4 regions of the Bradyrhizobium sp. USDA 4506 genome follow, and region 4 is predicted to be linked to each of the others. Evidence: riboswitches for the same ligand, from Rfam matches in the RefSeq annotation. Region 4 holds a riboswitch; each other region holds the start of a gene.
What was found. Region 4 has a riboswitch for cobalamin ahead of ACVIHF_RS30795 (TonB-dependent receptor). Riboswitches for the same ligand answer to the same signal wherever they lie in the genome.
Positions count from the first base shown of each region.

Region 1: another riboswitch for cobalamin. It lies ahead of metE (5-methyltetrahydropteroyltriglutamate--homocysteine S-methyltransferase); the one in region 4 lies ahead of ACVIHF_RS30795 (TonB-dependent receptor).
Region 2: another riboswitch for cobalamin. It lies ahead of ACVIHF_RS08765 (DUF1636 family protein); the one in region 4 lies ahead of ACVIHF_RS30795 (TonB-dependent receptor).
Region 3: another riboswitch for cobalamin. It lies ahead of ACVIHF_RS32495 (TonB-dependent receptor); the one in region 4 lies ahead of ACVIHF_RS30795 (TonB-dependent receptor).

Region 1 covers NZ_JBSSBM010000002.1:328,237-336,153, reverse strand. The annotation lists gene groL (chaperonin GroEL) at 1-951, shown strand, start outside; gene ACVIHF_RS04010 (hypothetical protein) at 1,529-1,741, opposite strand; partial or broken gene ACVIHF_RS04005 (ribonucleotide-diphosphate reductase subunit beta) at 2,001-2,165, opposite strand; gene ACVIHF_RS04000 (hypothetical protein) at 2,202-2,345, opposite strand; partial or broken gene ACVIHF_RS03995 (isocitrate lyase/phosphoenolpyruvate mutase family protein) at 2,474-3,164, shown strand; cobalamin riboswitch at 3,198-3,422, shown strand; gene metE (5-methyltetrahydropteroyltriglutamate--homocysteine S-methyltransferase) at 3,527-5,857, shown strand; gene ACVIHF_RS03985 (hypothetical protein) at 5,904-6,107, shown strand; gene ACVIHF_RS03980 (hypothetical protein) at 6,322-7,032, opposite strand; gene alr (alanine racemase) at 7,053-7,917, opposite strand, start outside.
Region 2 covers NZ_JBSSBM010000002.1:1,400,460-1,408,376, reverse strand. The annotation lists gene cobN (cobaltochelatase subunit CobN) at 1-2,008, opposite strand, end outside; gene cobW (cobalamin biosynthesis protein CobW) at 2,008-3,042, opposite strand; gene ACVIHF_RS08765 (DUF1636 family protein) at 3,039-3,413, opposite strand; cobalamin riboswitch at 3,508-3,719, opposite strand; gene cobO (cob(I)yrinic acid a,c-diamide adenosyltransferase) at 3,756-4,409, shown strand; gene ACVIHF_RS08755 (cobyric acid synthase) at 4,421-5,869, shown strand; gene cobD (threonine-phosphate decarboxylase CobD) at 6,052-7,017, opposite strand; gene cbiB (adenosylcobinamide-phosphate synthase CbiB) at 7,029-7,917, opposite strand, start outside.
Region 3 covers NZ_JBSSBM010000002.1:6,415,705-6,423,621, forward strand. The annotation lists gene ACVIHF_RS32475 (MBL fold metallo-hydrolase) at 1-987, shown strand, start outside; gene ACVIHF_RS32480 (ABC transporter substrate-binding protein) at 1,076-1,891, opposite strand; gene ACVIHF_RS32485 (ABC transporter ATP-binding protein) at 2,098-2,871, opposite strand; gene ACVIHF_RS32490 (FecCD family ABC transporter permease) at 2,868-3,911, opposite strand; cobalamin riboswitch at 4,024-4,221, shown strand; gene ACVIHF_RS32495 (TonB-dependent receptor) at 4,331-6,613, shown strand; gene ACVIHF_RS32500 (hypothetical protein) at 6,726-6,899, shown strand; gene ACVIHF_RS32505 (ABC transporter substrate-binding protein) at 7,104-7,917, shown strand, end outside.
Region 4 covers NZ_JBSSBM010000002.1:6,053,661-6,061,577, reverse strand. The annotation lists gene ACVIHF_RS30805 (amidohydrolase family protein) at 1-474, shown strand, start outside; gene ACVIHF_RS30800 (CobW family GTP-binding protein) at 476-1,405, shown strand; cobalamin riboswitch at 1,634-1,828, shown strand; gene ACVIHF_RS30795 (TonB-dependent receptor) at 1,936-4,212, shown strand; gene ACVIHF_RS30790 (PepSY domain-containing protein) at 4,215-5,714, shown strand; gene ACVIHF_RS30785 (tetratricopeptide repeat protein) at 5,722-6,195, opposite strand; gene gspD (type II secretion system secretin GspD) at 6,272-7,917, opposite strand, start outside.

The DNA of each region.
Region 1 (7,917 bases), 5.7 Mb from region 4:
AACGAGCTGCTGCCGCTGCTGGAGGCCGTGGTGCAGACCGGCAAGCCGCTGGTGATCGTCGCCGAGGACGTCGAAGGCGAAGCCCTCGCCACCCTCGTCGTCAACCGCCTGCGTGGCGGCCTGAAGGTCGCGGCCGTCAAGGCTCCGGGCTTCGGCGATCGCCGCAAGGCCATGCTGCAGGACATCGCGATCCTGACCGGCGGCCAGGCCATCTCGGAAGACCTCGGCATCAAGCTCGAGAACGTCACGCTGCAGATGCTCGGTCGCGCCAAGAAGGTGATGATCGACAAGGAGAACACCACGATCGTCAACGGCGCCGGCAAGAAGGCCGACATCGACGCCCGCGTTGCCCAGATCAAGGCGCAGATCGAGGAGACCACCTCGGACTACGACCGTGAGAAGCTGCAGGAGCGTCTCGCCAAGCTCGCAGGCGGCGTCGCGGTGATCCGCGTCGGCGGCGCGACCGAGGTCGAGGTGAAGGAGCGCAAGGATCGCGTTGATGACGCGATGCATGCGACCCGCGCGGCTGTCGAGGAAGGCATTCTCCCGGGTGGCGGCGTCGCCCTCCTCCGTGCCTCCGAGCAGCTCAAGGTCCTGCGCACCAAGAACGACGACCAGAAGACCGGCGTCGAGATCGTGCGCAAGGCGCTGTCCTGGCCAGCTCGGCAGATCGCGATCAACGCCGGTGAAGATGGCTCGGTCGTGGTCGGTAAGGTCCTAGAAAAGGATCAGTACCCTTACGGCTTCGACGCGCAGACTGGCGAGTACAGCAACCTTGTCTCCAAGGGGATCATCGACCCGACCAAGGTCGTGCGCATCGCTGTCCAGAACGCCGCCTCAGTTGCCGCGCTGCTGATCACGACGGAAGCGATGGTTGCCGAGCTGCCGAAAAAGATCGCGCCCGGTCCCGCAATGCCTCCGGGCGGCGGCATGGGCGGCATGGACTTCTGATCCAGCCTCTCAAAGGATCGACAGGCAGAACCCTGGCAGCAATGCCAGGGTTTTCGACTGAGCCGCCCAGCTTGCTCACGGTTCCCTTTTTGAGAAACCGAGCTGGATCTTGGCCTAACCATCGCTCCGGACGAACACGCTATTCATCGCATCGCTTTGTTTTGCGAGCGGAACGAAGCCAACTAGCCCGCAAAGCCTCTCGTTGATCGGCGCCGTAGAGCCGTAGGGCAGGTGCGATCGCTAACGTTTTGGACCGCAGATGACTTGATGAAATCGGATCCGATTTGCAGAATTACTTCGGCTGGATTTTGACGCGGCTGCTGGACCCCGACTCCACACCCGCTGTTCCTAAACTGGTACCCGTCGCGACGTGGTTTCAGACACGGACATACCGTGTGGACCACTGAGGCGCAGAAACCGCTCGGATTAAAGTCACGTCCCGCGTGTGGCAGGCAATCGCTTGCCATGCCGCCCGCTCTGAAGGAGATTCGGAGCCCTCGGTGCGTCAATCGGTCCGGAAATGAAACGCCGCGAATTTACGACCGTTTGCAATTTGCCATCACTCGTTGTTTGTAGATCAAGCCTGCTTTTCAGCAAAGGTTTTCATCGAGCGACTTAGCGGCAGCTTTCGCCGATGGTAGCCATAGACCCGGACATCTTCGCGGATTTGCTCGCTTACCGAGCGTACGATACGTTTCTTCCGCCAGTTCCTATTGAGATCGATCGGAATGGAATTGCCGCGAGGAACGACGAGAAGGTCGTTCCGTTCGTTCAGGTAGACATCGTACATGGAAGTCCTCGCTCCGTGTGAACATAGGCCGAAGCTCAGACCCTTTGGTGACTTCGACGACACAGTCTCAAGAAAGCCGCACAGGGCGCTTTGTCCTCCGAAGGTAAAGGTCACACGTTCGAATCGTATCGGGTGCGCCAGTTCCCACTTATCTTCATAGTGATGCGCGGGTCCGAAACTATAATCCCGCCCCGCCCGTTTGAGCGCGTAAGCGCGATTTCAACTAGAAAAGGCACTGGTCGTCATCGTGACCCGATGCTCAATCCCAGCTGAGCGCGCCACCGTTCTGGTATTCGATGTCGCCGGTCTCGAAGGAGTTCTTCTCCTTCTTCAGATCCATCGCCTCCGACATCCACGGTAACGCGTTCTCAACGTCGGCGAAGACAGGCGCGAGCCCGATCTGGGCATAGCGGCGATTAGAGACTATCACCTCGTCCCACAGCCCTCTCGCCTTCAGGTCTCACCCAAGGAACTCGTTCACGACCGTGAAATCGCCGGACATCGCGGTGAGAAGCTCATCCTGTAACCACTGCAGCTTGTGGTCGACGATACCGCACACCCGCAAAATGGCGCTCTCGGCTGCGCCCGGACATTCGATCGTCACGCCATTGCCCCTCTGATTTACACGGCATCGGAATTGACGACGAAACATTCGATTTAATGAGCCGAAGCGCTTGAAGCGCTTTCTGACCGCTGACGGAGGTCAGTGTCTCCGTGGGATGGAAGGAAACGCAGATCGTCCGTGCCGCAGGACCTGCCGCTGCTCGTCGATGCCTACACCGGCTACGGTGAGGCGGCGCTGAATGTGATGCGCGCCACCCGCGTCTTTGAGGATGCCGGTGCCGGCGCGCTTCATCTGGAAGACCAGATCCTGCCCAAGAAATGCGGCCATCTGAACGACAAGAAGTCGCCGATGCGCATGACATGGCGGCCAAGGTCGCGCCGGCATCAAAAGCGCGTCGCGATCTCATGGTCATCGCCAGGACCGACGCCGCCGCCAGCGAGGGCCTCGCTGGCGCCGTAGCCCGGGCAAAAGCCCTATAGGGAGGCCGGGGCCGATGCGATCTTTCCGGAGGCACTCAACACGGCCGAGATGTTCCGTGCTTTTGCGGCGCGCATGCCCGGCGCGCCGCTTCTCGCGAACATGACGGAGTTTGGAAAGACCCCATTCTTCACCGCCGCCGAGTTCGAGGCGATAGGATATGCCATGGTGATCTGGCCTGTGTCCTCATTGCGAGTGGCGAACAAGGCGCAGGCAGAATTGTATGCTGCAATTTTACGTGATGGTGGCACGCCCAAGATCGTAGAGCGGATGCAGACGCGCGCGGAACTCTATGCGGCAATTGGATTACACGACTATGAAGCTCTCGATTCTTCGATCGTTCAAACAATCGTTCCGTCCGGCATGCCGCAACGCAAGTGATCGACGATAGGTTGACGAGAGCCCGCCGTTGCAGATAATCGGAGACGTCGAGGTTCTCCGGGTCCCGCTTGATCCGGAGCTAAGAGGGAAGCCGGTGCGTTTTCCATCCGTTCAGGATTGAGGCAATGCCGGCGCTGCCCCCGCAACTGTAAGCGGTGAGCCCGCGTCCATCAGTGTCACTGAAGCGAAAGCTTCGGGAAGGCCGGATGCAGGCGACGACCCGCGAGCCAGGAGACCTGCCCCGACAACATAATCGTCCACGGGCGGGGTGTCCCGGTGGTACGCCAAGCAGCTGCCGCATCCGCGGCTGCCCTGCCAGCGTCCGCCATGGCCTTTTGCCCCCACCACCTGGGGTTAAAGCTATGACTTCTCTTTCAGTTCCAGTTGCAACACTCGGCACGCCCCGCATCGGGCCGCGCCGCGAACTCAAACTCGCGCTCGAAGGCTTCTGGGCCGGCAAGATCAGCGAGCAGCAACTTCTCGAAGCTGCAGCCGGGCTCCGTGTCGCCAACTGGGCACGCCAGAAATCACTCGGCGCGACCATTATACCGTCGAACGATTTTTCGCTTTACGACCACGTGCTCGACACCAGCGTGATGGTCGGTGCCATCCCCGAGGCCTATGGCTGGAAGGGCGGAGCAGTCTCGCTCAAGACCTATTTCGCGATGGCGCGTGGTTCGCAAGGCGACGCGCACGACGCGAGCTGCAGTCACGCCCACCATGGCCATGGCGCGACAGCGCAGGAAATGACCAAGTGGTTCGACACCAATTACCACTACATGGTCCCGGAATTTCACAAGAGACAGACATTCAAGCTCTCGTCCCGCAAGGTGATCGAAGAGTATGACGAGGCGAAAGCGCTCGGATATCAGACCCGTCCGGTGCTCGTCGGCCCTGTCACCCTCCTGAAGCTCGGCAAGAGCCATGATGCCTCGGTCGATCCGGTCTCGCTGCTCGACGGCCTGCTGCCGGTCTATGTCGAGGTTCTCCAGGAGCTCGCCAGGCGCGGCGCAGAATGGGTCCAGATCGACGAACCCTGCCTCGTGCTCGATCTCAACGAGACCGACGGGAATGCGCTCCAGCGCGCCTATGCGCGTTTCGCCAAAGACGTACCGGGCATCAAGATCATGCTCGCCACTTACTTCGGTGCGATCGGCGACACTATCGCGACCGCGTTGGCCCTGCCGGTGGCAGGTCTGCACGTCGACTTGATCCGCGCACCGCAGCAACTGAGCCAGATCGAATCCGGTGCCCGCCAGGATCTCGTGATTTCGCTCGGCGTCATTGACGGCCGCAACGTCTGGCGCTCCAATTTGTCGGCGCTGGTCGAGCGCTACAAGCCGGTCATCGCCAAGCTCGGCGCTAACCGCGTCCAGATCGCTCCGTCCTGCTCGCTACTGCACACGCCGATCGACTTAGAGCTTGAGACCGGTCTCGACCCGGATGTGAAGAGCTGGCTTGCCTTCTCCGTGCAGAAGATCGCCGAACTCTCTTCGCTGGCGAAGGCACTGGCCGGCGACGCCAGCGTCGCGGACGCCCTAGCCGCCTCGGACAAGGCCGCCAAGGCACGCCAGACCTCGCCCAAGATCCACGACGCGGCCGTTGCCAAGGGGATGGCGGCGATCGACGACGCGATGCGCCGTCGCACCAGCGCCTTTGCCAGCCGCGCCGAAGTCCAGCGCAAACGCTTTGCCCTGCCTGCCTTCCCAACGACGACTATCGGCTCGTTCCCGCAAACCGCCGACGTCCGCAATGCTCGCGCGGCCCACGCCAAGGGCACACTGACCAACGCCCAATACGAGCAGTTCCTCAAGGAGGAGACTGCCCGCACCGTACGTTGGCAGGAGGAGATCGGGCTCGACGTGCTGGTTCATGGCGAGTTCGAGCGCAACGACATGGTGCAGTATTTCGGCGAACAGCTCTCCGGCTTCGTCTTCACCCAGTATGGCTGGGTGCAGTCCTACGGCTCGCGCTATGTTCGTCCGCCGATCCTGTTCGGTGACGTCTCCCGGCCGAAACCGATGACGGTCGAGTGGTGGCGTTACTCGCAATCGCTGACCAAGAAGCCGATGAAGGCGATGCTCACCGGACCGGTGACGATCCTGAACTGGTCGTTCGTTCGCGACGACCTGCCGCGCAGCGAAGCCTGCCGCCAGATCGCACTCGCGATCCGCGACGAGGTTACCGACCTCGAAAAGGCCGGAGCGACCATGATCCAGATCGATGAAGCCGCCTTGCGCGAAGGCCTGCCGCTGCGTCATTCCGAGTGGAAGACCTATCTCGAATGGGCCGTGGAAAGCTTCCGCATCTGCTCGACGGGCGTTGCCGATGCCACGCAGATCCACACCCACATGTGCTACTCGGAGTTCAACGCCATCATCGACGCGATTGCGGCGATGGACGCCGACGTCATCTCGATCGAGACGTCGCGGTCCAAGATGGAACTGCTCGATGCGTTCACCAGCTTCAAATATCCTAACGATATCGGTCCTGGAGTCTACGACATCCACTCTCCACGCGTCCCCGAAACCACCGAGATGAGGGACCTCATCACGCTGGCCCGAAAACGTTTGTCGGACTCGCAGCTCTGGATCAATCCCGATTGCGGCCTGAAGACACGCAGATGGGAAGAAGTGCGTCCCGCGCTCGTCAACATGGTCGCTGCCGCACGCGAGTTGCGCAAGGCGTTATAGGCGCGGAAACGCGGATCGCCGACGCCCGCCCAACCGGAGAATGCCGATGCGCTTCTGGATCAGATGTACCCGCTTCGACAGCGGCAAGCCGTATTATGTCAACTTCTCGCTGGTGGGCGGGATGTGGCGGGACGGCGACAAGACGATCCTGGAGTTCGTCGGCAGCGGCGCTCAGACGATCGAGGTCCGAGAGACTCCAGAGGACATTCTCGCTATCCATCTCGGAACATCGGGGGTGTCAGCCTCGTGAAGTCAGTAACCGACCCGGCCGGACGCAAGTCCGATACCCGCCGTTTTGCGGAAAGTCGCCTCACACCTGGATCACTTGTATCCCTTGGCGTTGTCGCATGAGGTGAAGCGATGGCGGTGGCCTTCCCTGCTGCTTGCTTTCTAGTGATCCGGCTGGCGTCGAGGATCTAACATCTGTTTCCGGGGCACGGTTGGCATTATGCTGACCACTCATTTCAGGATTTTCTTTTTTTGAAATGGAGGAGGTTACAGACATCATAGTATTCTTTGTCATTCAAGCGGAAGCCATACGCCGATATGCAGTTCACCAAAAAGACCGGATCGAAAGCGAACGCCTGGAAACCGTTGGAGCACTCTAATCGAACATAGTCATCCGTGCGCACCACCCCCTGAACGGTAATGCCACAAAGATCATAATATTCGTGGCGAGCCAGCGTTGCCGTCTCGCTCGTCGAAAAGAGCGACAAAGCTAGATCAAAGGGCGCTTTACAGACCAGCGTCAGAAATTCCATTGGCGCATCCATCGTACCAAGGAAATTGAACGGCAGTATGCAAAGCACTTTCTCATCATACCGGCGCATGATTTCATCGATCAGTCGCGTTCTTTTGAAGAATTTTCCGGCCTCGCAGCGCATAACCGCCGCTCTCCTACTCTTTAACCGGCGCACACGAGGTGGGTTTATTTCGATGCCAAGATAATCATTGTCATCGTCCTTGATGCCAATAAGACGGTAGCCACTACAACCTACTTCTATGATCAACTCGTATCGGGTCGTACCTAGGAGATCGAGGTAGAATAGTCTCTCACGGTGATGGAATTGACGTACCTCTGCGGTGAAGCAGCTCGGACGCATGAGACGCACGCCTTCATCGCCTAGATAGATCGCTCGATTGACTTGCTGGGATCGGAGCGTGGAGGAGTTCATCGGCGCCTCATAGTATCTCGTTAGGAAGAGACGTAAAGCCTGCGGCATCGCTGTCCGATCCCTGTGGTCAATTCGTCGCTCAGCATTTTCGCGGCTGATGCCAGATCCCCCACGGTTTGCTCGGGGCAGATGAGGTCCACCACGGTACCGGGCAGAGTCCAACTCTCGGGCAGATTAGTTACGTCAATGGTAATAAGATCCATCGAAACGAAGCCAACGATAGGCGCACGACTACCACATATGAAGACATGACCTCGATTGCCCAGAGTACGCGGAAATCCATCTGCATAACCAATAGCGGCCGTCGCAACCCGCATCCGCTTCTTGACTGTGTATGACCTGAGGTATCCGATGGCTTCCCCATGCTCGAGTTTGCGGCATTGAATGATTTGCGTTCGCAAACGGACGACTTGTGCTGGCTTGAAATCGGGATCATCGGCCGTTGAGAAGCCGAAGATCCCCCCACCCGATCTTATGAGGTCAAAATGAAATTCACATCCGGCAAATAGTCCCGCCGAATTCGATAGAGAAAGACTCGCATTCGGGAACAAATGGGACAGTCTGCGGAACCGATTTAGTTGTTGCAGAGAGATCTCGTTTCGCCACTCCGCACAGGCGAGCTGACTCATGAACAACACTACAGGCAATTCCGATAGCCCGCCTTTATTCTCGGCGATTGTGTGCAACTCATCAATGGGAAATCCCAACCGAGACAGGCCTGTGTCGACATGAATCCCTGCCGGCAGCGCGCGATTCCGAAGTCGGCAATGCCGAAGCCAAGCCTCCAATTGTTCCCTGCTATTGAGGATTGGCAACAAATTGTGCTGCTCGGCCGCCAGCTCCGTGCCTGGCATAGCGCCGTGTAGCATATAGATCTTTGCCGAT
Region 2 (7,917 bases), 4.7 Mb from region 4:
AGCCGTCGCCGAATTGGCTTTCCTTGAGGTCGCAGACGAAACGATCGATCTGCGGAATGGCCTCGGCCGCGGAGACCGACGCGGCGAGACCGAGATCGTCCTCCAGCCCGGCGATGCGCGCTTCGTCGCGGATCGCGGCGATCAGGCGCTGCCGCCGCGCCGGATCGAGACCGTCGGCGGTCGAATACTCATCGAGCAAGCGCTCGAGATTGCGCAAGCCTTCCGGCACCGCGGCCTTCGCGAGCGGCGGCGGCAGATGGCCGATCGTCACGGCACCGATCCGGCGCTTGGCCTGCGCCGCCTCGCCGGGATCGTTGACGATGAAGGGATAGACAACAGGCAGATCGCCGATCAGCGCCTCCGGCCAGCATGCGGGCGACAGCGCAACCGACTTGCCGGGCAGCCATTCCAGCGTTCCATGCGCGCCGATGTGGACGACGGCATCGATGGCCTGCTGCCTGAGCCACAGATAGAACGCGACATAGGCATGGCGCGGCGTGCGTGAGAGATCGTGATAGTCGGCGTCGCGCTGCCCTACCTCACCGCGCTCCGGCTGAACGGCAATGACCGATTTGCCGCAACAGATCGCAGCGAAATGAAATGCGCCGTCACGGCAATCCCGATCATCCTCCGGCGCGCCCCATGCGCGGCTGAGATCGTCCTGCAGCAGTTCGGGAAGGCCGGAAAGCGCCGCGCGATAGTCGGCGACGTTCCACGTCAAAGTCCTCCGCAAAAGAATGTCGCCTAGCGACCGCACCGGCTCAAGGTCAAATCCCGCAGCCGCGAGATCGGTCAGCAACGCCTCGACTGAAGCCAGCGCATCGAGGCCGACGGCATGCGCGATCTGATGCGGGCGGCCGGGATAGTTCGAGAGCACCAGCGCGAGCCGCTTCTCCTGTGCCGGCTTGCCGGCAAGCCGATGCCAAGCGGCCACGCGTGCGGCAATTGCAGCGACGCGCTCGGCATCCGGTCGATGCGCAAGATGCGCGAATTGCAGCTCGGGATCGCGCTCACCAGGCGATTTGAAGCTCACGACCCCTGTGAACAGGCGGCCGTCGACCTCCGGCAGCACCACATGCATCGCGAGATCGCCCGGCGACAGGCCGCGAAGCGACAAGGCCCAATCCTCGCGCCGCGCGGTCGACAGCGCGACCTGGAACACCGGGCATGATGCGGCGTCGAAGGGCGTCGTGCCGTCGTCACCGGCCGCGGAAAACGCGGTCGCATTGACGATCGCCGCTGGAGCGCATTGCGCGAACTGAACGCGCAGCCAATCGGCCACGCCCGCCGCCTTCAATGAAGTGACGAACACGCCATGAGCATCAAAGCCCCGCTCACGCAATGCATCGATCAATGCATCGACCGGTGCCGTGTCGCCGGCCGCGAGATAAGAACGATAAAACGTAACCAGCACGCGCGGCCGGCCATCCGGTGCCGGCAACGCCGCGATGGCTCCGCGCCGGGGATCGTAGACGCCGATCTCGGGAAGATCGATCTCGCCGACCACCGGCCCGGCATAGAGTCCGGACGCCAGCGCCAGTTGCGCGATCACGGCCTGAGCGGCAACCGGGCCGCCCTTGTCGCACAACACCTTCAGACGGCGCAGCGTCGAGACCGGCAAGGTCGAGAATTCATCCAGCCGCTGATCGTCGCGGCCATCGGCCGGCAGCACGACCAGGGCGATGCCGCGCTCCTTCGCCAGCCGATGCACCGCGGCCAGCCCGTATGACCAATAGGGCTCGCCGCCGATCAGCCGCACCAGAATGCCGCGGGCGTGCGAGAGCGTCCGCTCGATATAGGTATCGACCGACAGCGGATGGCGCAGCTCCGCGAGATTGGCGAGCCGCAGCGACGGCAGCGCAGCACGGCCGCGCCGCCAGCCGGCCGCGAAGGCAGCAAGATCGCTGTCGGAAAACGACAACACCACGAGATCGGCCGGATCCTGGCCGAGGTCCCTTGGCGTCGCGGTCTCCTCAAGGCCGCGGCTCTCGCGGAAGACGACGTGCATCAGACACCAAGCCGTGCCCTGATCGCGGCTTCATCGATGTCGGCATGTTCGCCGATCACGACGAGCTTCGACTGCCGCGCCCGGGCACCCCAGGGCATGTCGAACTGATGCCGCACCCGCTCGCCGACCGATTGCACCAACAGCCGCATCGGCTTGCCTTCGACCGCGATGTAGCCCTTGGCGCGCAGCACGTTCTGCTCGCGCGCCAGCCCCTTGATCGAGGCGACCAGCGCGTCGACATCCGAAACTTCCGGAAGATCGATCACGACGGAATTGAAATCGTCGTGCTCGTGTTCCTCCTCGCCATCGTGATGCGACGGCCGCGCCGCGAGATCGCTTTCCGCCGCCGCCCCGAGCCCGAGGATCACGCGCGCGTCGATCGTGCCGTCGACGACGGGCAACATCGGCACCTCGCGCGGCATCTCGGCCGCGATCACCGCTTTCGCTGCCTTGATCCCCTCCGCCCCGGCGAGATCCGCCTTGGTCAGCAGCACGATATCGGCACAGGCGATCTGGTCCTCGAACACTTCCGACAGCGGCGTCTCGTGGTCGAGATTGTCGTCCGCTGCACGCTGCGCATCCACCGCGGCCGGATCAGGCGCAAAACGGCCGGCGGCGACGGCCTCGGCGTCGGCGAGCGCGATCACGCCGTCGACCGTGATCCGCGAACGGATCTCCGGCCAGTCGAACGCTTTCAGCAGCGGCTTCGGCAGGGCGAGCCCCGAGGTCTCGATCACGATGTGATCGGGCTTCACGTTCCGCGCCAGCAACTGCTCCATCGCCGGGATGAAATCGTCGGCGACGGTGCAGCAGATGCAGCCATTGGCGAGCTCGACGATGTTCTCGGCCGGACAATTGGCGTCGGCGCACGACTTCAGGATGTCGCCGTCGACGCCTTCGCTGCCGAATTCGTTGACCAGCACCGCGAGCTTCTTGCCGTTGGCATTGCGGATCAGATGCTGGATCAGCGTCGTCTTGCCGGAGCCGAGAAAGCCGGTCACGACGGTGACCGGAATTTTGGCGAGCGTGGTCATTCTGCGGCCTCCGGCACGACGGGAAGAGGTGGAATGCGGGCGAGCGATTGCTTGCGGAAGATTTCCGGACGGCTGCGCCACGGCACGATGCCGTCGGGCGCCGCCGCATAGGCGGAGGCACCGGCGATCACATCCGCGGCATTATCAGCGGACAGTCGGCCGTAGACATAGGACCAGCGCCCCGGCGCGCTGAGCGCGACCGAGCAGCCCTGGCTGCAGGCCGACAGGCATGCGACGGGAACCAGATTGACGTCATCGGGCACGCCGGCCTCGACAAGCGCGGCATGCAGGCGTGCACCGGGCGCGAGTTCACCTTCCGCCGACGTCTGGCCGGCGCGGCAGGTGATGCAGACATGAAGTGTGACGCTCATCGCCCTTCCTGGATTGACAGCGGGAAGCGATGAGGCACACGAACCGATTTTGGACAGGTTCGTTCCCCGTCGCGGAACACCCCGTCCGCCGGTTTCACAACATGCTGCGTTGGCAGGTCTCCCGGCTTGCGGAGCAGGTTTTACCCTTCGATGCCCACCTTCCCGACTCCGTATGGAATCAGTGGCTTGGGCATCTCTCCGGTCACGGTCGCGGGGGCGGCTGCGCTTCGGGCCCGATTTAGCGGAGCCCTATCGCATTCCCTCTTCGCCTGTCGTAGGACAGGAACCAACGCAGGACCACCATTCGTCCAAGCCTCGCACTTGTCAAGCCGAAGGAATGTGATGACTTCTGATGGAAAGGACGCTGAAGACGGCGCCGTCGGCACCGATCTTTCGCCGGATGCGCGCCACGCGGACAAGATGGCGAAAAAGAAGGCCGCCCGCGACCGCATCATGGCGACCAAGAGCGGTGAAAAGGGCCTGATCATCGTTCATACCGGCGCCGGCAAAGGAAAATCGTCCTCCGCGTTCGGCATGATCGTGCGCTGTGTGGCTCACGGCTTTCCCTGCGCCGTGGTGCAGTTCATCAAGGGCGCCTGGGATACCGGCGAGCGCCGCCTGCTCACCGGGCATTTCGGCGATCTCTGTCAATTTCACGCCATGGGCGAAGGCTTTACCTGGGAGACGCAGGATCGCGCCCGCGACATCGCGGCAGCGCAAGCCGGCTGGGAAAAGGCCAGGCAGCTGATCGCGGACCCGAGCCTGCGCATGGTCGTGCTCGACGAGATCAACATCGCGCTACGCTACGATTACCTTGCGATCGCCGATGTCGTCGACTTCCTGACCACGTCGAAGCCGCCGATGACCCATGTCGTGCTCACCGGGCGCAACGCCAAGGAGGAGCTGATCGAGATTGCCGATCTGGTCACCGAGATGACGCTGGTAAAGCATCCGTTCCGCTCCGGCATCAAGGCCCAGCCGGGCGTCGAGTTCTGACGGGCATCACGATGGCGCGCGCATTGATGATCCAGGGAGCCGGCTCGGACGTGGGCAAATCGCTCATCGTCGCCGGCCTCGCCCGCGCCGCCCGACGGCGCGGCCTGCGCGTGCTGCCGTTCAAGCCGCAGAACATGTCGAACAACGCCGCCGTGACCGTCGATGGCGGCGAGATCGGACGCGCGCAGGCATTGCAGGCGCTCGCCGCCGGCGTCGAGCCGCACACCGACATGAACCCGGTGCTGCTCAAGCCCGAGACCGATGTCGGCGCCCAGATCATCGTGCACGGCAAACGGATCGCCACCGCACGCGCGCGCGAATATGCCGGCATGAAACCATCGCTGATGGGCGCGGTGCTGGAGAGTTTTGCGCGCCTGAAGCAGCGCGCCGATCTGGTGCTGGTCGAGGGCGCCGGCAGCCCCGCCGAGGTCAACTTACGCAAAGCCGATATCGCCAATATGGGTTTTGCGCGCAAAGCAGACGTGCCCGTGGTGCTGGTCGGCGACATCGACCGCGGCGGCGTGATCGCGCAGCTCGTCGGCATCAAGACGGTGATCGACCCTGATGATGCCGCGATGATCCAGGGCTTTATCATCAACAAATTCCGCGGCGATCCGACATTGTTCGATGACGGCTATCGCTTGATCGAAGAGCGCACCGCCTGGCGCGGATTTGGCGTGCTGCCCTGGTTCGTCCGCGCCGGCGAACTTCCGGCCGAAGATGCGCTCGGGCTCGGCGAGGCGCGCAAGCCGGGCCAGTGCAAGATCGCGTTCCTTGCGCTGTCGCGGATCGCCAATTTCGACGACCTCGATCCGCTGAAGCTGGAGCCCGGCGTCGATCTCGTGATGGTACGTCCGGGCGAAGCCATCCCAGGTGATGCGAAGCTCGTCATCCTGCCCGGCTCGAAATCGACCCGCGGCGATCTCGCCTTCCTGCGCGCGCAGGGCTGGGACATCGATCTCTTGGCACATCATCGCCGCGGCGGCCATGTCCTCGGCCTGTGCGGCGGATATCAGATGCTTGGTCAGACCGTCGCCGACCCTGAAGGGATCGAGGGGCCCGCCGGCGAAACACGCGGCCTCGGGCTGCTCGATGTCGCAACCACCATGACCGAACAGAAGACGCTGACGCGCGCCAGCGCGGTGCATGCCGCGACCAGCCAGCCGATCAACGCCTATGAAATCCATATCGGGCGCACCGACGGCCCGGATCGCGCGCGGCCCTTTGCATCACTCGACGGTACGGCTGAGGGCGCTGTCTCCGCAGATGGGCGCGTTCACGGCAGCTATCTGCACGGCCTGTTCGCCTCGGACGATTTCCGCAAGGCGTTCCTTGCACAACTCGACATCGCGGCGGCTGATCAGCCCTACGGCGCCAGGGTCGAGAGCGCACTCGACGCGCTTGCCGAGCACATCGAGACCCATCTCGATGTCGAAGGCCTGCTCGCGCTGGCGCGTTAAAGCGAGATGATTCCTTCTCACCTCGCCCCCGCGTGCGGGGAGAGGTCGGAACGCATCGCTAGATGCGTTCCGGGTGAGGGGGAGTCTCCGCAACCGCAGCTGTCGCCGAATATGCGGATGCGGCCCCTCACCCCAGCCCTCTCCCCGTAAGAACGGGGAGAGGGAGCGCAGCGCCGTCGCAATCAGCGCGACAACACGGCGGAAAGGCGCGACCACTCGGGCTCACTGCCCGGCAAGCCGAGGCGCAGCCATCCCGGTTTCTGCTGGAAAACCCGCGACCAAATCTGGCTGCGCGCAAGCTTCTCCTGCACGGCCAACGCATCGCCGGTCTCGTAGAGCCGGAACAGCAACGTGCCACCGAGCAGCGTCCAGCCCCGCGATCGCGCCATTGCAGCGAGCCTGACGCAGTCGTCCGCGAGCCGCGCAGCCGTCGCCGTTGCCCAGTCGTGATCGAGCAACGCGCGCCGCCCGATCGCGATTGCTGCTCCCGAAACCGGCCATGGGCCCGCCCTCGCCGCAAGCGCGGCGACGTCCGCCTCGCTGCCGATCGCGAAGCCGAGGCGCAAGCCGGCAAGTCCGTAGAACTTGCCGAAGGAGCGCAGGATCAGCAGCCCCGCGTGTCCTGCTTCCGGTGCAAGGGACAGGTCAGGAACGGCGTCCGCAAAACTCTCGTCGATGACGAGCCGGCCAACGCGCGGCAGCAGTGCCAGCAACTCCCGCCGATCATGGCGTCGTCCGTCGGGGTTGTTCGGATTGACGACGATCGCAATGTCCGCACCCGCAAGCGCGGCGAGATCGGACACCTCGGCAACGTCCCAGCCGGCGGCCGACAACACCGCGGCATACTCGTTATAGGTCGGCGCCAGAATCCGCGCCCGCCCCTTGAGCGCCAGATGCGGCAGCAACTGAATCGCGGTCTGCGCACCACCCATCGCCACGATCGGCGCCTTGGTGACATAGGCCTGCCGCGCAGCGTCGTGCAGCGATTCAAGATCGGATCGCGACGGCAACGCGCTCCATTGCCGCGGCTCGACATCGACCAAGGGATACGGCACCCGATTGATCCCGGTCGACAGGTCGATCCAGTCGTCCGCGGCGCCGCCGAAGCGCTGCCGGGCGACATCAAGGTTCCCGCCGTGCTCACGCATGCGCCGCTCCTTCACGCCAGCGCCAGGACCAGCAGCGCCCCAGCCAACAGAATCATGGCGTAACGATAGAGTTTCAGCCCGGTGAGGACGTCAGCGGCAGCCGGATCGCGCGCCCCCTCGTTCAGCCAGGGCTCATCGGCGATGTGCCCGTGATAGATGCGAGGACCGCTGAGCCGCACGCCGAGCGCGCCGGCCATCGCAGCTTCCGGCCAGCCGGCATTCGGCGAGCGATGCCGCTGCGCATCGCGCAACATGCATGACCACGCCTGCGAACGGTTCGGCGCGAGCAGCACGAACAGAACACCCGTCAACCGCGCCGGAATGAGATTGGCGAGATCGTCGATCCGGGCGGCCGCCCAGCCAAAGGCTTCGTGCCGCTCGGTGCGATGACCGATCATCGAGTCCAGCGTGTTGATCGCCTTGTAGCCAAGGATTCCCGGCAGGCCGAACAGCGCGCCCCAGAACACCGGCGCCACGATGCCGTCGGATGCATTCTCGGCGAGGCTCTCGATGGTGGCGCGCGCGATGCCGGCGTCGTCGAGCGTTGCCGGATCACGCCCGACAATTTGCGCGACCGCTGAACGTGCGACCGCGATGTCGCCGGATGCCAAGGGACTTGCCACCGCGGCGACATGGTCGTGCAGCGAGCGCACGGCAACCAGCGGCCATGCCAGGACACCGACAAGGACAATGCGAACCCATCCGCATGCGAGCACGGACTGAACGGCCCAACCGAGCGCAATCACCAGCGCGATCACCAGGATCGCAGCCGCAATACCAGCGCCGCGACGAAACGCCGGCGGGTCGGAGGCGCGGTTCCAGGCGCCATCGACAAGATGGATCAGCCGGCCGAGCCAGGTCACGGGATGGCCGATGCGGGCAAACAGCCACGCCGGCCAG
Region 3 (7,917 bases), 360 kb from region 4:
AGCCGCGCCGGCGGCGAGGCACTGATCCTCGATCCGGTGCTGGAGAAGGCCGACCGCTACTGCAAGCTGCTGCAGGAACTCGACCTCAGGCTGGTCAAGGCCGTCGATACGCACCTGCATGCCGATCACGTCACCGGCCTCGGCGAGCTGCGCGACCGCACGCAGTGCATCACCATCATGGGCGAGCAGAGCAAGGCCGACGTGGTGTCGATGCGAGTCTCCGACGGCGACAAGGTGACGATCGAGGGCCTCTGCCTCGAGGCGCTGTACACGCCCGGCCACACCGACGATTCCTACAGCTATCTGATGGGCGACCGCGTCTTCACCGGCGACACGCTGCTGATCCGCGGCACCGGCCGCACCGACTTCCAGAACGGCAGCGCGCGGGCGCAGTACGATTCGATCTTCAACCGCCTGCTGAAGCTGCCGGAGGAGACCATGGTGTTCCCCGCGCATGACTACAAGGGCGACACCGTCTCCACCATCGGCGAGGAGAAGCGCTACAATCCGCGGCTGCAGGTCAAATCGATCGACGACTATGTCGAGCTGATGAACAACCTCAATTTGCCGAACCCGAAGCTGATGGACGTCGTGGTGCCCGCCAACATGCATGTCGGCCTGCACCAGGACGAACTCGCCAAGGAGGGCCTCTCCCTCAGCGCGCGCGACGCCATCGCGAGCCTCGGCCGGCCCGATATCCTTCTGGTCGATTTGCGCGAGAGCGCCGAGCGGGCCAAGCACGGCACGCTCGCGGGCGCGCTGCACGCGCCCTATCCGGGGATTTGCGCCACCCTGCAGCCCGGCGGCATGCTGCGCGAGGTCGCGGCCGCAACCGGCCGCCGCGTCGTGTTCTTCTGCGCCTTCGGCGAGCGCTCGGCGATGGCGGTGGCCGCCGCGAAGAAGGCGGGACTGGCCAACACCGCGCATATCGATGGCGGCATCGACGCCTGGAAGAAGGCCGGCGGGCCGGTGGTGATAACTCCGTAGCCCGGATGAAGCGCAGCGCAATCCGGGATCAGCCCATCCGCGGATTGAGTGGCCCCGGATTGCGCTTCGCTTCATCCGGGCTACAAGGCTACCGCGTCACCCGCTTCAGCTCTTCCGTCAGCCGATCCAGCGCATCCGCCAGCATCACGCCGCCGCACACCGTGAGCCGCTCCGGCAGCACGATGCGCTTGCTTTGCGGATAGAAGCGCTCCAGCGCCGGATGCAGCAGGAAGGCGCGGCCGTCATCCTCGGCGCGGTCGCCGGCTTCCGACACCAGGATGAAATCCGGCCGCAGTTTTACGATCGCCTCCAGCGAAGCAAACCCGCCTGCGCCGACGCCAAGTTCGCCGGCGGCGTTGGAGAGACCGGTTGCCGCCAGCAGCGAGCTGACCAGGCTGCCGTCGCCGGGCACAAAGCCACGCCGCTCCAGCGGCAACACGCGGTAGTGATGCGCGCTCGCCGCAGCGCGCGCCCGGGCGGTGGCCGCATCGAGGCGCGCGATCTCGGCCTCTGCGCGATCGGGATGCTGCACCACATCGCCCATCGCGCGGATCTGGTTCTTCACCTCGTCCAGCGTGCGCGGCACCGTGAATTCGACGAGGTGCAGCCCGTGGGCCTTCAACAGATCACGGGTCGCGCGCTTGTCGAACAGGCTGACCACGACGAGGTCGGGCTTGAGCAGCAGCACGTCCTCGGCCTCGCCGGACAGGCGCGGAAAGTTTCGCGCCTTCTCCGCGGCCCAGGATTGCCAGTCATCGCGCGAGAAGCGGCTGAGGCCGATGATCTGGTCCGGGTCGGCCAGCGACAGCACGAGCTGGTCGCTGCAGACATTCATCGAGACGATGCGCGGTCCGGCGGCGAACGCGGCGCCGGCGGAAATAAGCCACAGCAGTATCGCGACCACCGCACCAAGATGAAGCGAAGCGAGATGGCTGCCACGCTGAAGGTGCGCCCCCTCTCCCGCTTGCGGGAGAGGGTTGGGGTCGGGGTCGTGCCGCAATGAACGCTCTTTGAGTGGAGAGAGCCCCCACCCGCTGCGCTCTTCGCGCGCAGCGACCTCCCCCGCAAGCGGGAGAGGTGAACTGAGCTCGTGGTGAGGCCGTGGCCACATCACACGTCCGCCCACGGCACGATGACGACCTCGCGCTGAAATTCGGCACGATAGGCGCTGATGCGGAACACGCTGGCGAGGACGCTCTCCGACAATGCCTCGACGGGCGCGCCCTGCGCGGCCAGCCGCCCCTCCGCGAGCACCAGCACGTGATCGGCAAAGCGCGCGGCGAGTCCCAGGTCATGCGTCACCACGATGACCAGCACGCCGGTGTCGGCAACGTTGCGCAGCTTCTGCATCACGTCGATCTGGTGGCGCGGATCGAGCGAGGCCGTCGGCTCGTCGGCGAGGATCACGGGCGCCTCCACCGCGAGCACCCGGGCCAGTGCGACGCGGCTGCGCTCGCCGCCGGAGAGTTCGGTGACGCGGCGATCGCTGAACTCAGCGACGTCGACCGCCTGCATCGCGCGCAGCACCGCCTCCACATCCGTCTGCGACAGCCGCGCCGGATCGGTCGCACCGTGCGGATAGCGGCCGAGCGCGACGATATCGCGTGCCGGCAGCGGCCAGTGCACCATGTGGCCCTGCGGCAGATAGGCGAAACGTTTCGCGCGCTCGCGCAGCGGCAGCGACGCCAGCGCATCGCCGCCGATCCGGATCTCGCCGCCCGACGGGATCAGCCCGGCCAGCGCGCGCAGCAGCGTGGTCTTGCCGGCGCCGTTCGGCCCGACCAGCGCGACCAGATGGCCCGATGGCAACGACAGGGAGACATCGTGCAGCACCTTGCGGCTGCCGAGCGAGGCATTGAGCGCGGCAGCCGAGAGCAGCGTCATGCCACGCCTCCGCCGAGCGCGCGGCGTTCGCGCATGATCAGATAGAGGAAGAACGGCACGCCGATGATCGAGGTCAGCACGCCGACCTTGATGTCTGAGGTCGAGGGAATGATGCGCACCGCGATGTCGGCGGCGAGCAGCAGCGCCGAGCCGGTGAGCGCGCTCGGCACCAAGAGCCGCGCCGGATCGTGACCGATCACGGGACGCATCAGATGCGGCGCGACGAGGCCGATGAAACCGATCGTGCCGGTGACTGCGACCGCGCCGCCGACGCCGAGCGCCACGCCCGTGATCACGAAGAGCCGCAACCGCCCGACGTCGACGCCGAGGCTCTGCGCCGCCTCCTCGCCAAGCGTCAGCGCGCGGAAGGCGCTCGCCTGGCTGAGCAGGATGGCGGCGCCTGCGATAATGAAGGGCAGCGCCAGCGCGACGTGCTGGAAGCTGCGGTCTTCCAGCGAGCCGAGCAGCCAGAACGCGATCTCCAGCACCACGAACGGATTGCTCGAGAGATTCATCACCAGCGCGGTCGCGGCTCCCGCAAAGCTCGAGATCGCGAGCCCGGCGAGGATCAGGATCAACAGCCCGGCATTGCGGCCGGCGATCGCAAGCAGCGCGAACACCGAGCCGAACGCGGCGATGATCGCCACCACCGGCAGCGCGTAGGAGCGCACATCGGCGAGGCCCAGCGCGATCACCAGCACCGCGCCGAAGGCGGCCGATTGCGGCGCGCCGAACAGCGACGGCGAGGCCAGCGGGTTGCGCAGCAACCCTTGCAGCGCCGCGCCTGACAGCCCAAGAATACCGCCGATCGCGAATGCCAGGATGGTGCGCGGCAGGCGGATCTCGCGCACGATCACCTGCGCCACATCGCTGCCGCCGCCGAACAGCGCCTCGATCACCGCGAGCGGCGACAGCCGCACCGGCCCGATGCCGAGCGAGATCACCAGCAGCAGCAGCACAAGCGCGAGCAGCGCCGCGGTGGCGCCCCACCGGCGCCGCGCCGCGACCTCGGCCGCCAAGGCAAAATCCTGCACGCTCATCGGATCCATGCTCTTACAGCGATCGTCGTGGCAGACAAGCGACACTCGACAAAAACCGTGGCCGCACGGCCATTGCCCGACTTCCGCCGGATTGACTTTGCTACCCGGCCGAACCCTAGATGAACATGACGGTTCTTTCATGAGATGAAAAGGGAATGCGGTACGGGGAAACTTCCCCAACGCCGCGGCTGCCCCCGCAACTGTATGCGGTGAATCCTTCGTCACAGGCCACTGGGAATCTCGGTCCTGGGAAGGCGACGAAGGGTAACGACCCGCGAGCCAGGAGACCTGCCGTCAGCCGTGGTCACACGCGATGCTGCCGGTCGGGGAGTACAGGCATGAGCTTCACCTGATGCTGTGAGCACGATGGTGAGACTGGTTCGCGGTGACGTGCCACTGACGTTGCCGAGGCCTTTCTTATGTTCTCCTTCCCTTTCCATCGGCGGCGCCGCGCGCTTCTGCTCGCGTCGACGATGATCGCGCCGGCGACGATGCTCGCGCCGGCATTCCTTGTCTCCGCAGCGCGGGCGCAGCAGGCACCCGCTCCCGATCAGCTGCCGGCGATCGAAGTCACCAAGCCGGGCGACCAGAACGTCACGCGCGCCAGGCCGGCCGCTGACGAAGCGCCGGCGCCGCGACGCCCGGCGCCGGGCACCTCGCAAGGCAACAATACAGGCAGCGGAGCCGGATCGGGCACGACAGGGACCGGTGTGGCCACCGGAACGGGCGGCACCGGCGGCCGCCAGTTCGCCGGCATTGTCGGCACCTCCTCGGCCGTGATCACCGCCGACGACATCGCGCATTCGCCGGTGCAGTCGTTGCCCGAGATCCTCGCGCAGGTGCCGGGCGTGCAGCTGCAAACGCCCTATGGCGGACCGAACGGCGCCAAGACGTCGGTCGACCTGCGCGGCTTCGGCGCGTTCGCGACCGACAATACCCTCTTCCTGCTCAACGGCCGCCGCCTCAACGACGTCGACAAGGCCGGCTTCGACCTCACCACGATTCCGCTCGATTCGATCGAGCGCATCGAGATCACGCGCGGCAACAGCGGCGCGGTGCTCTACGGCGACAACGCGGTGGGCGGCGTCGTCAACATCATCACCAAGACCGGCGTCGGCGGCCCGCCGACGACGATGCGGGCCGAGGCCGGAGTTGGCTCGTTCAACACCCGCATGGCCGCGGTCTCCGCGGCACTCAATTCCGGCCCGTGGTCCACCTCGTTCTACGGCAACGGCATCAAGTCGGACGGCTACCGCGTCAACAATGCGCTCGACCAGCGCAACGCCGTCGGCAACATCAACTACACGACGCCGGATCTCACCGCCTTCCTGACCGTCACCGGCAGCGACCAGAAGCTCGGCCTACCCGGCGGACGGCTGGTCGATCCGTCGATCGGCGTGAACGAGCTGCTCACCGATCGCCGCGGCGCCGCGACGCCCTTCGACTATGCCAACCAGCAGACCGCCAGCGTCACCGCCGGCTTCACCAAGACGCTGATGAACGGCGTCGACCTCATCGTCGACGGCGGCTGGCGGCAGCGCGAGACGCAGAGCGGCTTCTTCGGCACGGTGCCGACCATCAGCTTCGCCTCGACCTACAATGACGCCGCGCTGCAGACCTGGTCGCTGACGCCGCGGCTCAGCGTCAAGAACGTGATGCTGGGCGTGCCGTCGACGATCCTGACCGGCATCGACTATTACGATTCGACCTTCCGCGAGGCGCGCGGCGCCTATCAGGGCGTCGACCCGTTCCACATCTACAGTATCGAGCAGCAGTCCGTGGCCGGCTATTGGCAACATACGCTGGGCCTGTTGCCGACGACCGACTTCTCCTACGGCGCGCGGGTTCAGAACACCAGCATCTCGGCGCGCGATCGCTACGACCCGAATGCGCCATTCGCATTCGACACCCAGGCGGCACCGCTCGACAGCAACGAGACGCAATACGCGCTGCATGTCGGCATCGAGCATCGCCTGACCGACACTTTCTCGGTGTTCGGCCGCGCGGCACGCGCATTCCGCACGCCTGATGTCGACGAACGCGTCGCGTCGGGTCCGTCATTCGACCCACTGACCTTCGCCCCGATCCCGCAGAATTTCCAGCTCAAGACCCAGACCTCGCAGGATGTCGAGGGCGGCTTTCGCGTCAGGACCAACCGCTTCCAGGTCCAGTCCAGCGTCTATCTGATGGATCTCGAGAACGAGATCCATTTCAACCCGGTGCTGTTCTTCAACACCAACCTCGACCCCACCCGCCGCTACGGCTCGGAGACCAGCGCGGCGCTCAAGGTCAGCGACAGCGTCACCCTGCGCGGCGGCATGGCGATCACCCGCGCGGTGTTCCGCGAAGGCATCTGGGCCGGCAACGACGTGCCGCTGGTGTCGCGCTACACCGGCAATCTCGGCGTCACCTGGAATATCTGGCAGAACTATCTGGTGTTCGACGCCACGGTGCGGGCCTGGAGCTCGCGCATCATGGACAACGACCAGGCCAACACCCAGAGCCGGATTCCCGGCAACGCCACCGCCGATATCAAGCTGAGCGGGCAAGTTGACCGCTTCTTCTGGTCGCTGAGCGTGAACAACCTGTTCAACGCGCTCTATTACGACTACGCCATCGCGAGCACGTTCACCGAGGGCCGCTTCTCGGCCTACCCGCTGCCCGGCCGCACCTACATGGTAAAGGCCGGCGCGACGTTCTAGAGCATGATCCGGTGGGGCGGGTGTGCCCCGCCGCACCGTCTCCGAATATTACAAACGCACGGAAACTGGGGTAGAGTTCCGGCAGCTGATTTGACCCGCGCAGGGGAAACGCATGGCCAAGGCCGGGAAGCAGACCAAGGGCGGCACGAAGACCAAAGACAAGGCCGACGACAAGTCGAAGAAACCTCCGCCACCCGCAGCGCTACAGGACGACGAGTACTACGAGGACGGCGACATCGCCACGCCGAAGCTCGACCGCTACGGCAATGATGACGAGCCGTTGTGAGGCGCGGCGAAGATCGATCGACCGATCCCGCGCAGTCGCGCGCGGCGGCCTCGTAGGTTGCGAACTACCGAGCCCGGCTCATCCTCGCCAAGCAGACATTAGGTCGCAGCGAGGTCATGGGCCGGACCACCCTTCCGGATTGGTTGCCCACCCCCTGAATGCTAGGCTCGCATGGACGCTGGGTCCTTGCTGGGGGGCGGTGCCATGAGATTTGCGAAGGCAGTGCTCACGGTCTTCTGCATGATCGCGTCGATGTGCGACCCGTCCGATGCGCAACAAGCTCCCAGGAAAGTAGGAATCCTCGTCAACGGCGGCCCGTCGCCGCTCTTCGATTCCATCAAGAAAAATCTTCTGAGCGACTTCGCCGACCGCGGCTATCTCGAAGGACGCGACATCGTCATCGAACCGCGATTTGCCGAATCGAAGCTCGAGCGCCTTCCGGGCCTCGCCTCGGAGCTGGTCGGTGCGAATGTGGATGTTATCCTTGCACTCGGCGGCCCGGCGTCGGTGGCGTCGCAGAAGGCCACGTCGACGATCCCGGTGATCTTTGCGATCGTCACCGATCCGGTCGCGTTGAAGCTTGTCGCCTCGATGGACAAGCCAGGAGGCAATGTCACGGGCCTCACCAACCTTGATCAGCAGCAGGCCAGCGACCAGTTCAAGCTTCTGAAGGAGGCATTCCCCGGGATCACGCGCGTTGCGATTCTCAGTGATCAAACGATCCCCGGCGCGGATGAACGCGGGCTCGCCCCGATTGACCGCGCCAACGAGGCCGCAGCCAAGGCGCTGGGGCTGGAGCCGCAAATCGTGAAGGTCAAGGGTGCGGACGATCTGGAGGCCGCGATTGCCGGGATGGCAAAGGAGCGCGCGGAGGCGCTGCTGGTCCTTGAAGTGCCGGTGCCCTGGAGCAATCGAAAACGAGTCGGTGAACTGGCCATCAAGAACCGCTTGCCGGCAATGTTTCCCGGCGGCCAGGCGGACGCGGGCGGGGTGATTACTTATGGGGCCAACGTCGCCG
Region 4 (7,917 bases):
CTCGACATGGCGGTGCTGTATCCGGGCGGCGCAATCGCCTCCGACGCGATGCCGTGGACGCTGTCGGACGGCCGTCCCTACAGCGGCGACGCCTGGCCGCTGCCGGACGATGCCACCTCGCATCCGCGCTCGGCCGGCTGCTTCACCCGCTTCATCCGTGAATGGGTGCGCGAGCGCAAGAAAGTGTCGCTGCTGGAGGGCATCCGCAAATGCGCGCTGATCCCGGCCGAGATCCTGTCGGCGAGCACGCCGGCGATGCGGGCCAAGGGCAGGCTGCAGGTCGGCGCCGACGCCGATGTCGTGGTGTTCGACTACGAGACGCTGAGCGATCGCGCGACCTTCTCGGCGATGAATCGTCCGGCGGAGGGCGTGCGGCATCTCGTGGTCAGCGGCCAGCCGCTGATCAGCGATGGTGTCCTCGATGTCGCGGCGCGTCCCGGCCGGCCGGTGCGCCGGCCTATCACGGGGGGCTGAGGTGCCGGTCCCGATCCTGCTGGTCGCGGGCTTCCTCGGGGCGGGCAAGACCACGGTCGTCAACCATCTGCTGGCGCATGCGCAAGGACGGCGCATCGCCGCGGTGGTCAACGATTTCGGTGCGATCAATATCGACGCCGAGCTGATCGCCGGCGCCGGCGACGGCGTGGTCAGCCTGAGCAATGGCTGCATCTGCTGTACGCTGGAGGGCGACCTGCTGCGCACACTCGCCACGTTGCTGCGGCGTGATCCGCGTCCCGAATTCATCGTGATCGAGACCAGCGGAATCGCCGATCCCGCCGACATCGTGCGCAACCTGATGGATCCCGTGATCTGGAAGGAGGCGCCGCTGGAGACGGTGCTGTGCGTGGTCGACGCGACGCAACCTGCGGCGATGCTGAACGATGCGCTGCTGCGCTCGCAGCTCCGGGCGGCGGACGTGGTGGCGCTGAGCAAGGTCGATCTGGCCGACGCCGCCGCGTGCGCCGCGATCCGCGACGCCGTGCGTGCGGTGCGCCCGGCGGCCGTGGTGGTCGATGCCTTGCATGGCGAGGTGCCGGCCGCGCTGCTGTTCCCGACGGACCTCGATCATGTGCCGGCTCCGCGCGAGACCGCGCCGCGACGGCCGGCGTCCGATCGCTTCGAGACGCTGAGCTGGACCTCGGAGCGGCCCGTCGTGCTGCCGCGCTTGCAGCAGGCGATCGGCAGACTGGCGCCGAAGCTGGCGCGGGCGAAGGGATTGTTCGAGACGGTGGAGCAGCCCGGGCGGCTGACCGTGCTTCAACTCGCCGGCGGCCGCGCGACCTTGGCTGCGGGCGGCGTGCCGTCGCCCGGCGTGCCGCGCACGCGCATCGTGTTCATCGCCGAGATGGGTGCGCTGTCGCGCGCGGAGATTGATGAGGTGATGCAGGGATGTGTCGAGGCTCAGTGACGCGAACCTACGTTTCCCGTCATCTTGAGGAGCCGCGAAGCAGCGTCTCGAAGGATGAATCGGCCACCAGCCGGGCCGTGCATCCTTCGAGACGCGCGTGCCGCGCTCCTCAGGATGACGGGTTGCCTTTCGGCGTCAGCCCTCGACGTCGCTGTGTCATCGCCGCAGCAGCATCTCGCAAAGCATGTGTGCGACAATCGCATCGAATTGACAGCCCTGCAGCCAGCACCTATCGTTTTTGCCGACGGTTCCCTTCGGGGATCAAAAGGGAATGCGGTGCGAGGGTAACCCCAATGCCGCAGCTGTCCCCGCAACTGTAAACGGCGAGCCTTTCGTCAAATTGCCACTGGGCCATCGGCCCGGGAAGGCGTCGACAGGCGATGACCCGTGAGCCAGGAGACCTGCCGTCAGTCGTGGTCACACGCGAGCACATCGGGCGGGGGCGTCCTGGTGGGATCGGAGCACTGCCTTTTGGGCAATGCGCCAGTCCGCGTTCGCGGTGACGTGCCACGTTACCGCGAGTCCTTTTCATGTCTCCGTCCTCTCCCGTTGCGCGCAAATGGCGCCTCGGTCTTCTCTGCTCCCTGTCATCGCTGCTGTTGCCGGCCGAAGGCTCGGCACAAACGCCTCCACCAACCAGGCTCGATCCGATTGAGGTCGCGCCTTCCGCTGTGGCAAGGCCGAAGCCCGCGGCGCGAAGCCGTGCCGTGGCCGCCGCGGCGCGGCCGAGGCCCGCGACGATCGCAACAACCGGCAACGCGCCGCGCGTCGCAGCGTCGGGCGTACCGGGATCGGCATCGCCGACGCTCAATGCCACCACGCAGGGCGGCACCGGCAGTCGTCTCAATCTGACGCCGCTGCAGACGCCGGCCAGCGTCGAGATCATCACGGCGCAGACCATCGCTGAACGCGGCCAGCATAATGTGCTCGATGCCGTCACCCAGGACGCGGCTGGCTTCATCGCAACGCCGGCACCCGGCAATGGCGGCCTGTCGTTCAGCACCCGCGGCTTTGCCGGCAGCAACTCGGTGATGACGCTGTATGACGGCACGCGCTTCTATATCGGCTCCGGCACGCTGACGTTCCCCTACGACACCTGGTCGACGCAGCGCATCGAAGTGCTGCGCGGCCCGGCCTCGGTGCTGTACGGCGAAGGCGCGATCGGCGGCGTCATCAACGTGATCCCGAAGAAACCGCTCAATACGCCCTACAACGAGGCCGAAGTTTCGCTCGACAGCAACATGACCCGGCGGCTCTCGGTGGACAGCACCGGTCCGATCAATCCCAATGTGTCGTACCGCATCAACGCCACCGGCAACATGTCGGACGGCTGGGTCGATCGCGACAAGACCTCGAACGCGGTGGTCTCCGCTGCCGTGCGGGTGCAGGCGTCGGACAATCTGGCCTTCACGCTGTCGGAGGACTACGGCGACCGCAGCCCGTCGCGCTATTTCGGCACGCCGCTGATCAACGGTTCGATCCAGGATGCGCTGCGCTTCAAGAACTACAACGCATTGGACAGCGCGATCCGCTATCAGGACAGCTGGACCCAGTTCAAGACCGAGTGGGACGTCGCCGACGGCATCAAGGTCAACAACACGCTGTATTACCTGACCAGCGAGCGGCACTGGCGCGACATCGAAAACTATACCTGGAATCCGAAGACCCGGCTGATCGATCGCGCGAGCTACATCGAGATCTTCCACGACCAGAAGCAGCTCGGCAACCGGATGGATGCGACCTTCAGCGGTCACGTGTTCGGCCTTGCGAACCAGGTCGTCGCTGGCTTCGACGTCAACCGGATCGACTTCACCCACACCAACAACTCGCCCTATGGCGGCGCGTCGTCGGTCAATCCTTACGTGTTCGATCCGGGATCGTTCTTCGCGACGACGACGGCGACCACGCCGGGCTTCAATGCGATCGTCAATCAATACGCGCTGTTCGCCGAGGATCGTCTCTTGCTGACCGATCAGTTGTCGCTGGTGACCGGTGTCAGGTATGACCGTCCCGAGGTGGATCGCACCGACTACAAGACGCCGGCGAACAGTTTCGAGACGGCGCTATCGGGCACCAGCTGGCGCGCGGGGCTCGTTTACGAGCCGATCAAGAACCTCGCGTTCTATGGCCAGTACGCGGTCGGCGTCGATCCGGTCAGCAATCTGATCTCACTGTCGACCACGCAGAAAACGTTCCAGCTTGCGACCGGCAAGCAGACCGAGATCGGGGTCAAGCAATCGTTCTGGGGCGGCCGCGGCGAGTGGACGCTGGCTGCCTACGAGATCGTCAAGACCGGGCTCACGATTCCCGATCCCGGCAATCCCACCGGCGGCCTGGCATTGCAGATCGGCCAGCAATCATCCCGCGGGGTCGAAGGATCGATCGGGCTCGCACTGAGCGACGGCTGGCGCGTCGACGCCAATCTTGCACTGCTGCGCGCCAGATACGACAACAACAGCCAGGTGGCCGGCGGCAAGATCGTCAGCTTCAACGGCAATGTCCCGGTCAACGTGCCGCAGCAGGTCTCGAACGTCTGGCTGACCTGGGACTTCGCGCCCAACTGGTCGGCCTATGGCGGCGTGCAGATCGTCGGTGCGATGTACTCCGATCTTGCCAACACCCAGCTGCGGCCAGGCTACAACGTGGTCAATGGCGGCGTCAGGTGGAAGCCGGATGACCGCACCACGGTCGCGTTCCGCCTCTACAATCTGTTCGACAAGGCCTACGCGGTGACCTCGAACGGCACCGGGCAGTGGCTGCTCGGCATGCCGCGTACCGCCGAATTGTCCGTCAGCGTGAAGTTCTGACCATGCGCAACGCTCTGATCCGGCGCGGGCGGCGGTGGCTCTATATCGTCCATCGCTGGATCGGCATTGCGACGTGTCTCCTGTTCGCGATGTGGTTCATCTCCGGCCTTGTCATGATGTACGTGGCCTTTCCGCGCCTTACCGACAGCGAGCGCCTCGCCGCGCTTCCTGTCATTCCCTGGAGCAAGGTGCAGCTCGCACCCGATCGCGCGATGGCGATCGCAGGTGTCGAGCGTTATCCGCGTGATTTGCGGCTTTCGATGATGGACGACACGCCCGTCTATCGGGTGACCGGCTGGAAGGCAGGGGCGATCACGATTTCGGCGACCGACGGCAGCGTGATCGACCGGATCACGCCGGACCAGGCGCTGGCCATTGCCGCTCATCATCCGCATGCCGTGCGGCCTCGCTTGATCGAAACGATCACGCGCGACCAATGGTCGGTGACCGCGCGCTTCGATCCGTTGCGGCCGCTCCATCTGATCGACCTCGGGGACGCCGATGGCACCGAATTCTACGTTTCCTCGCGCAGCGGCGAGATCGCGCTCGACACCACGCGTTGCGAGCGGATCTGGAATTGGCTCGGCTCGATCCCGCACTGGATCTATCCGACCGTGTTGCGCAAGGACGGCCCGCTGTGGCGGGATGTGGTGCTGTGGATCTCGGGTGTCTGTCTTGTCGTCGCGATCACCGGCTTCTGGATCGGCGTCCTCCGCCTGCGGCTGATGCGCCGCTACGCTGATGGCGCCGTCTCGCCCTATCGCGGCTGGATGGCCTGGCATCACATCGCCGGCCTGATCGGCGGCATCTGCGTCTTGACCTGGATGTTCAGCGGCTGGCTGTCGCTCAATCCCGGCGGCGCGTTCTCGGCACGCGGCATCACCCGCGAGATTACAATCGGCTACAGCGGCCATGAGACGCCCGACATCGTCGCCGGCTTCCAGTCGTCGCCATCGATGCCGGCGGTGGAGGCCCGCTTCGTCTGGATCGGCGGACACCGGTTAATGTTGCTCGACGACGGTAACGGCGGCCGCAGCATCGCCGATCCTGTGACCGGTTCGCGGATGACCCTCTCGCGCGACGAGATCATCGCTGCCGCCAGACACGCAATGCCCGGCGCTGCGATGACATCAGCGCGGCAGCTCGATGAACCCGACGCCTACTGGTACACGCTGCACCAGACGCGCGAGCTTCCCGTATTGCGGATCGGCTTCGACGATCCCGCCCACACCTGGCTGCACATCTCCCCCGTCACCGGCGAGATCCTCGACCGCAGCGACGACAGCCGCCGGTCCTACCGCTGGCTGTTCAACGCGCTGCACAGCCTCGATTTCCCGCTGCTGCTGCGCATCTGGCCGGCGCGCGACGTCGTGGTGTGGCTGCTGTCGGCGGCTGGTACGATTATCTCGATCAGCGGGATCGTGATCGGCTGGCGCCGGTTGCGGCGGCGGAAGGTACGAGGCAGGCGCGTGTCGGCGAGCCTCGTGCGCACACCCCCGTAAGCCGCGATTACTTGGCGGTCAGGTGCACGTCCGGCGCCGGCCGATCGGGTGCCCATTCCAGTGCGAACCGCTGTCCGGCAATGATCTCATAGGTCGAAAGCTTGGATGCGACCGCATCGCGGAACCGGAGATAGGCATCGCGCTGCCGCCCGTTCGAGCGGGCCGCGGCCAGATTGAGCCATTTGTAGGCCAGCACGAAATCCGTCGGAACGCCGTGACCCTTGTCGTACATCAGGCCGAGCTGGGCCTGCGCGAACGGGTCGCCCTGCACGGCGCCGCGATAGTAGCAGTCGGCGGCGGCTGCGTAGGCCTGCGGCACGCCGAAGCCGTGCTCATACAAGAAGCCGAGCATGCCGAGGGCGCGCGCATTGCCGCGCTCGGCGGCCGGCGCGAGCTCCCGAGCCGCCCGGACATAGTCGCCGCGATGGAAGGCGGCCGATCCGCGCGCCACGCTGTCGGCGCTCGCGACAGAGGCGGTCATCGCCCAAAGCACGATCGCAAGCGAGACCGAGAGGCCTGTCCGTTGTGCGAGAACGCGGCGCATCCTGCTGTCCGGCTCAGTGATAGCTGGTGGTGATCGGTGCATTGGTCGATGTCGTGGCGATGCTGCCGCGCAATTTCGATCGAAGCTCCTCGGCCACGGTCTGGGCGTCGGAACCATTGCGGATGATCTGCGGGCGGATGAAGATGATCAGCTCGGTACGCTGGGTGCCGTTGCTCTGATGTCCGAAGGCGTCACCGAGGCCCGGAATCTGGTCGAGCACCGGAAGCGCATTGCGGGCGCCGCTCTGCTGCTCGCTGATCAGGCCCGCCAGCAGCACGGTCTGACCGTTGGCCACCGAGATCTGGCTCTTGACCCGTCGTTCCGAAACGGTCGGCGTCAGGTTGACCGTGCTGCCGCTGCTTTGGGGAACATTGCTGATCTCCTGCTCGACGTCGAGCCGCACGGTGCCGTTCACGCTGACGCGTGGCGAGACCTTCAGGATGATGCCGGTGTTGCGATAGTCGATGGTGTTGACCACCGTGTTGCTCGTGGTCAGCACCGTCGCGCTGCCGGTCGAGACCGGGACGACGTCGCCGACCTGCAGGGTCGCGACCTGGTTGTTGATCACGACCAGTGAGGGATTGGACAGCACCTTGACGCTGGTGACGGCGTGCAGCGCATCCAGGATCAGGCTCGGCTGCGTTGCATTTCCGATCAGGAAGTTGAAGCCCGGGAAGCTCTGGTTGATGAAGGCATTGGTGAGCGATCCCGCGACCGAGACCGCACCGGTGGTTGCGTCCGTGGTGGTCGCGGGCGCGGAAGTGGCCTGGGTTCCGAGGATCGAGCCGGTGTTCGGCTTCAGGCCGAGGTTCTGGCTGGTGAGATAGGTCTGTACGCCATAGGACAAGGTGTTGTTGAGCGTGACCTCGGCGATCGTCGCGTCGATCGCGACCTGGAGCTGCGGCTCATCGATCTGCAGCAGGGTCGACTCGATGATGCGGTAGTTGGCCTGGTCGGCATAGATCAGGAGATTGTTGTTCACGACATCGGGCGTGATCCGGACGTCCTGCATGACGGGCTGCCCGTTGCCGCCGCCGGCACCGCGTCCGGCGTCCAGCGCGGCATTGTTGCCCTGGCCCGGATTGTTGGGATTGTTCGCTTGCCCGCCGGCGCCAAATCCCTGGCCAAGGCCCTGGCCGGTTGCGCCCGTCCCCGACGTGCCGCGGGATGCGAAGCCGCTCATGCCTGAATTCGCGCCGTTGTTGTTGTTGAGCGACAGACGGTCGGCGACGCTTGAGGTCGACGAGGTGCCGGAGCCGGGCGCGAGCTGGCTGTCGGCACTGTCGAGCAGGTTGCCGGACGATCCGCCAAGGAACATGTCGGTCAGGACCCGCGCAATCTGGCGCGCATCGCCGTATTTGACGCGGTAGACATGGACCGAGGTGCGCGCCGTGTCGTTGCGGTCGAGGCGCTTGATCCAGGTCGCGGCCGTGTGCAGCATGTCGGGCTTCTTGGTCACCACCAAAATCGCGTTCAGGCGCGCGATCGGCATGAACTTGATGACATTCTGGCTGAGGCCGTTCTCGCCGGAATCGACGATCTTCTCCAGCTCGGCAATAACAGGCGCGGGCGAGCCGCTCGAGATCGGGAAGATGCCGACGGATTGGCCGCGCATCCAGTCGACGTCGAAGCTGAGCACGGTATCGACCGCGGTGCGGC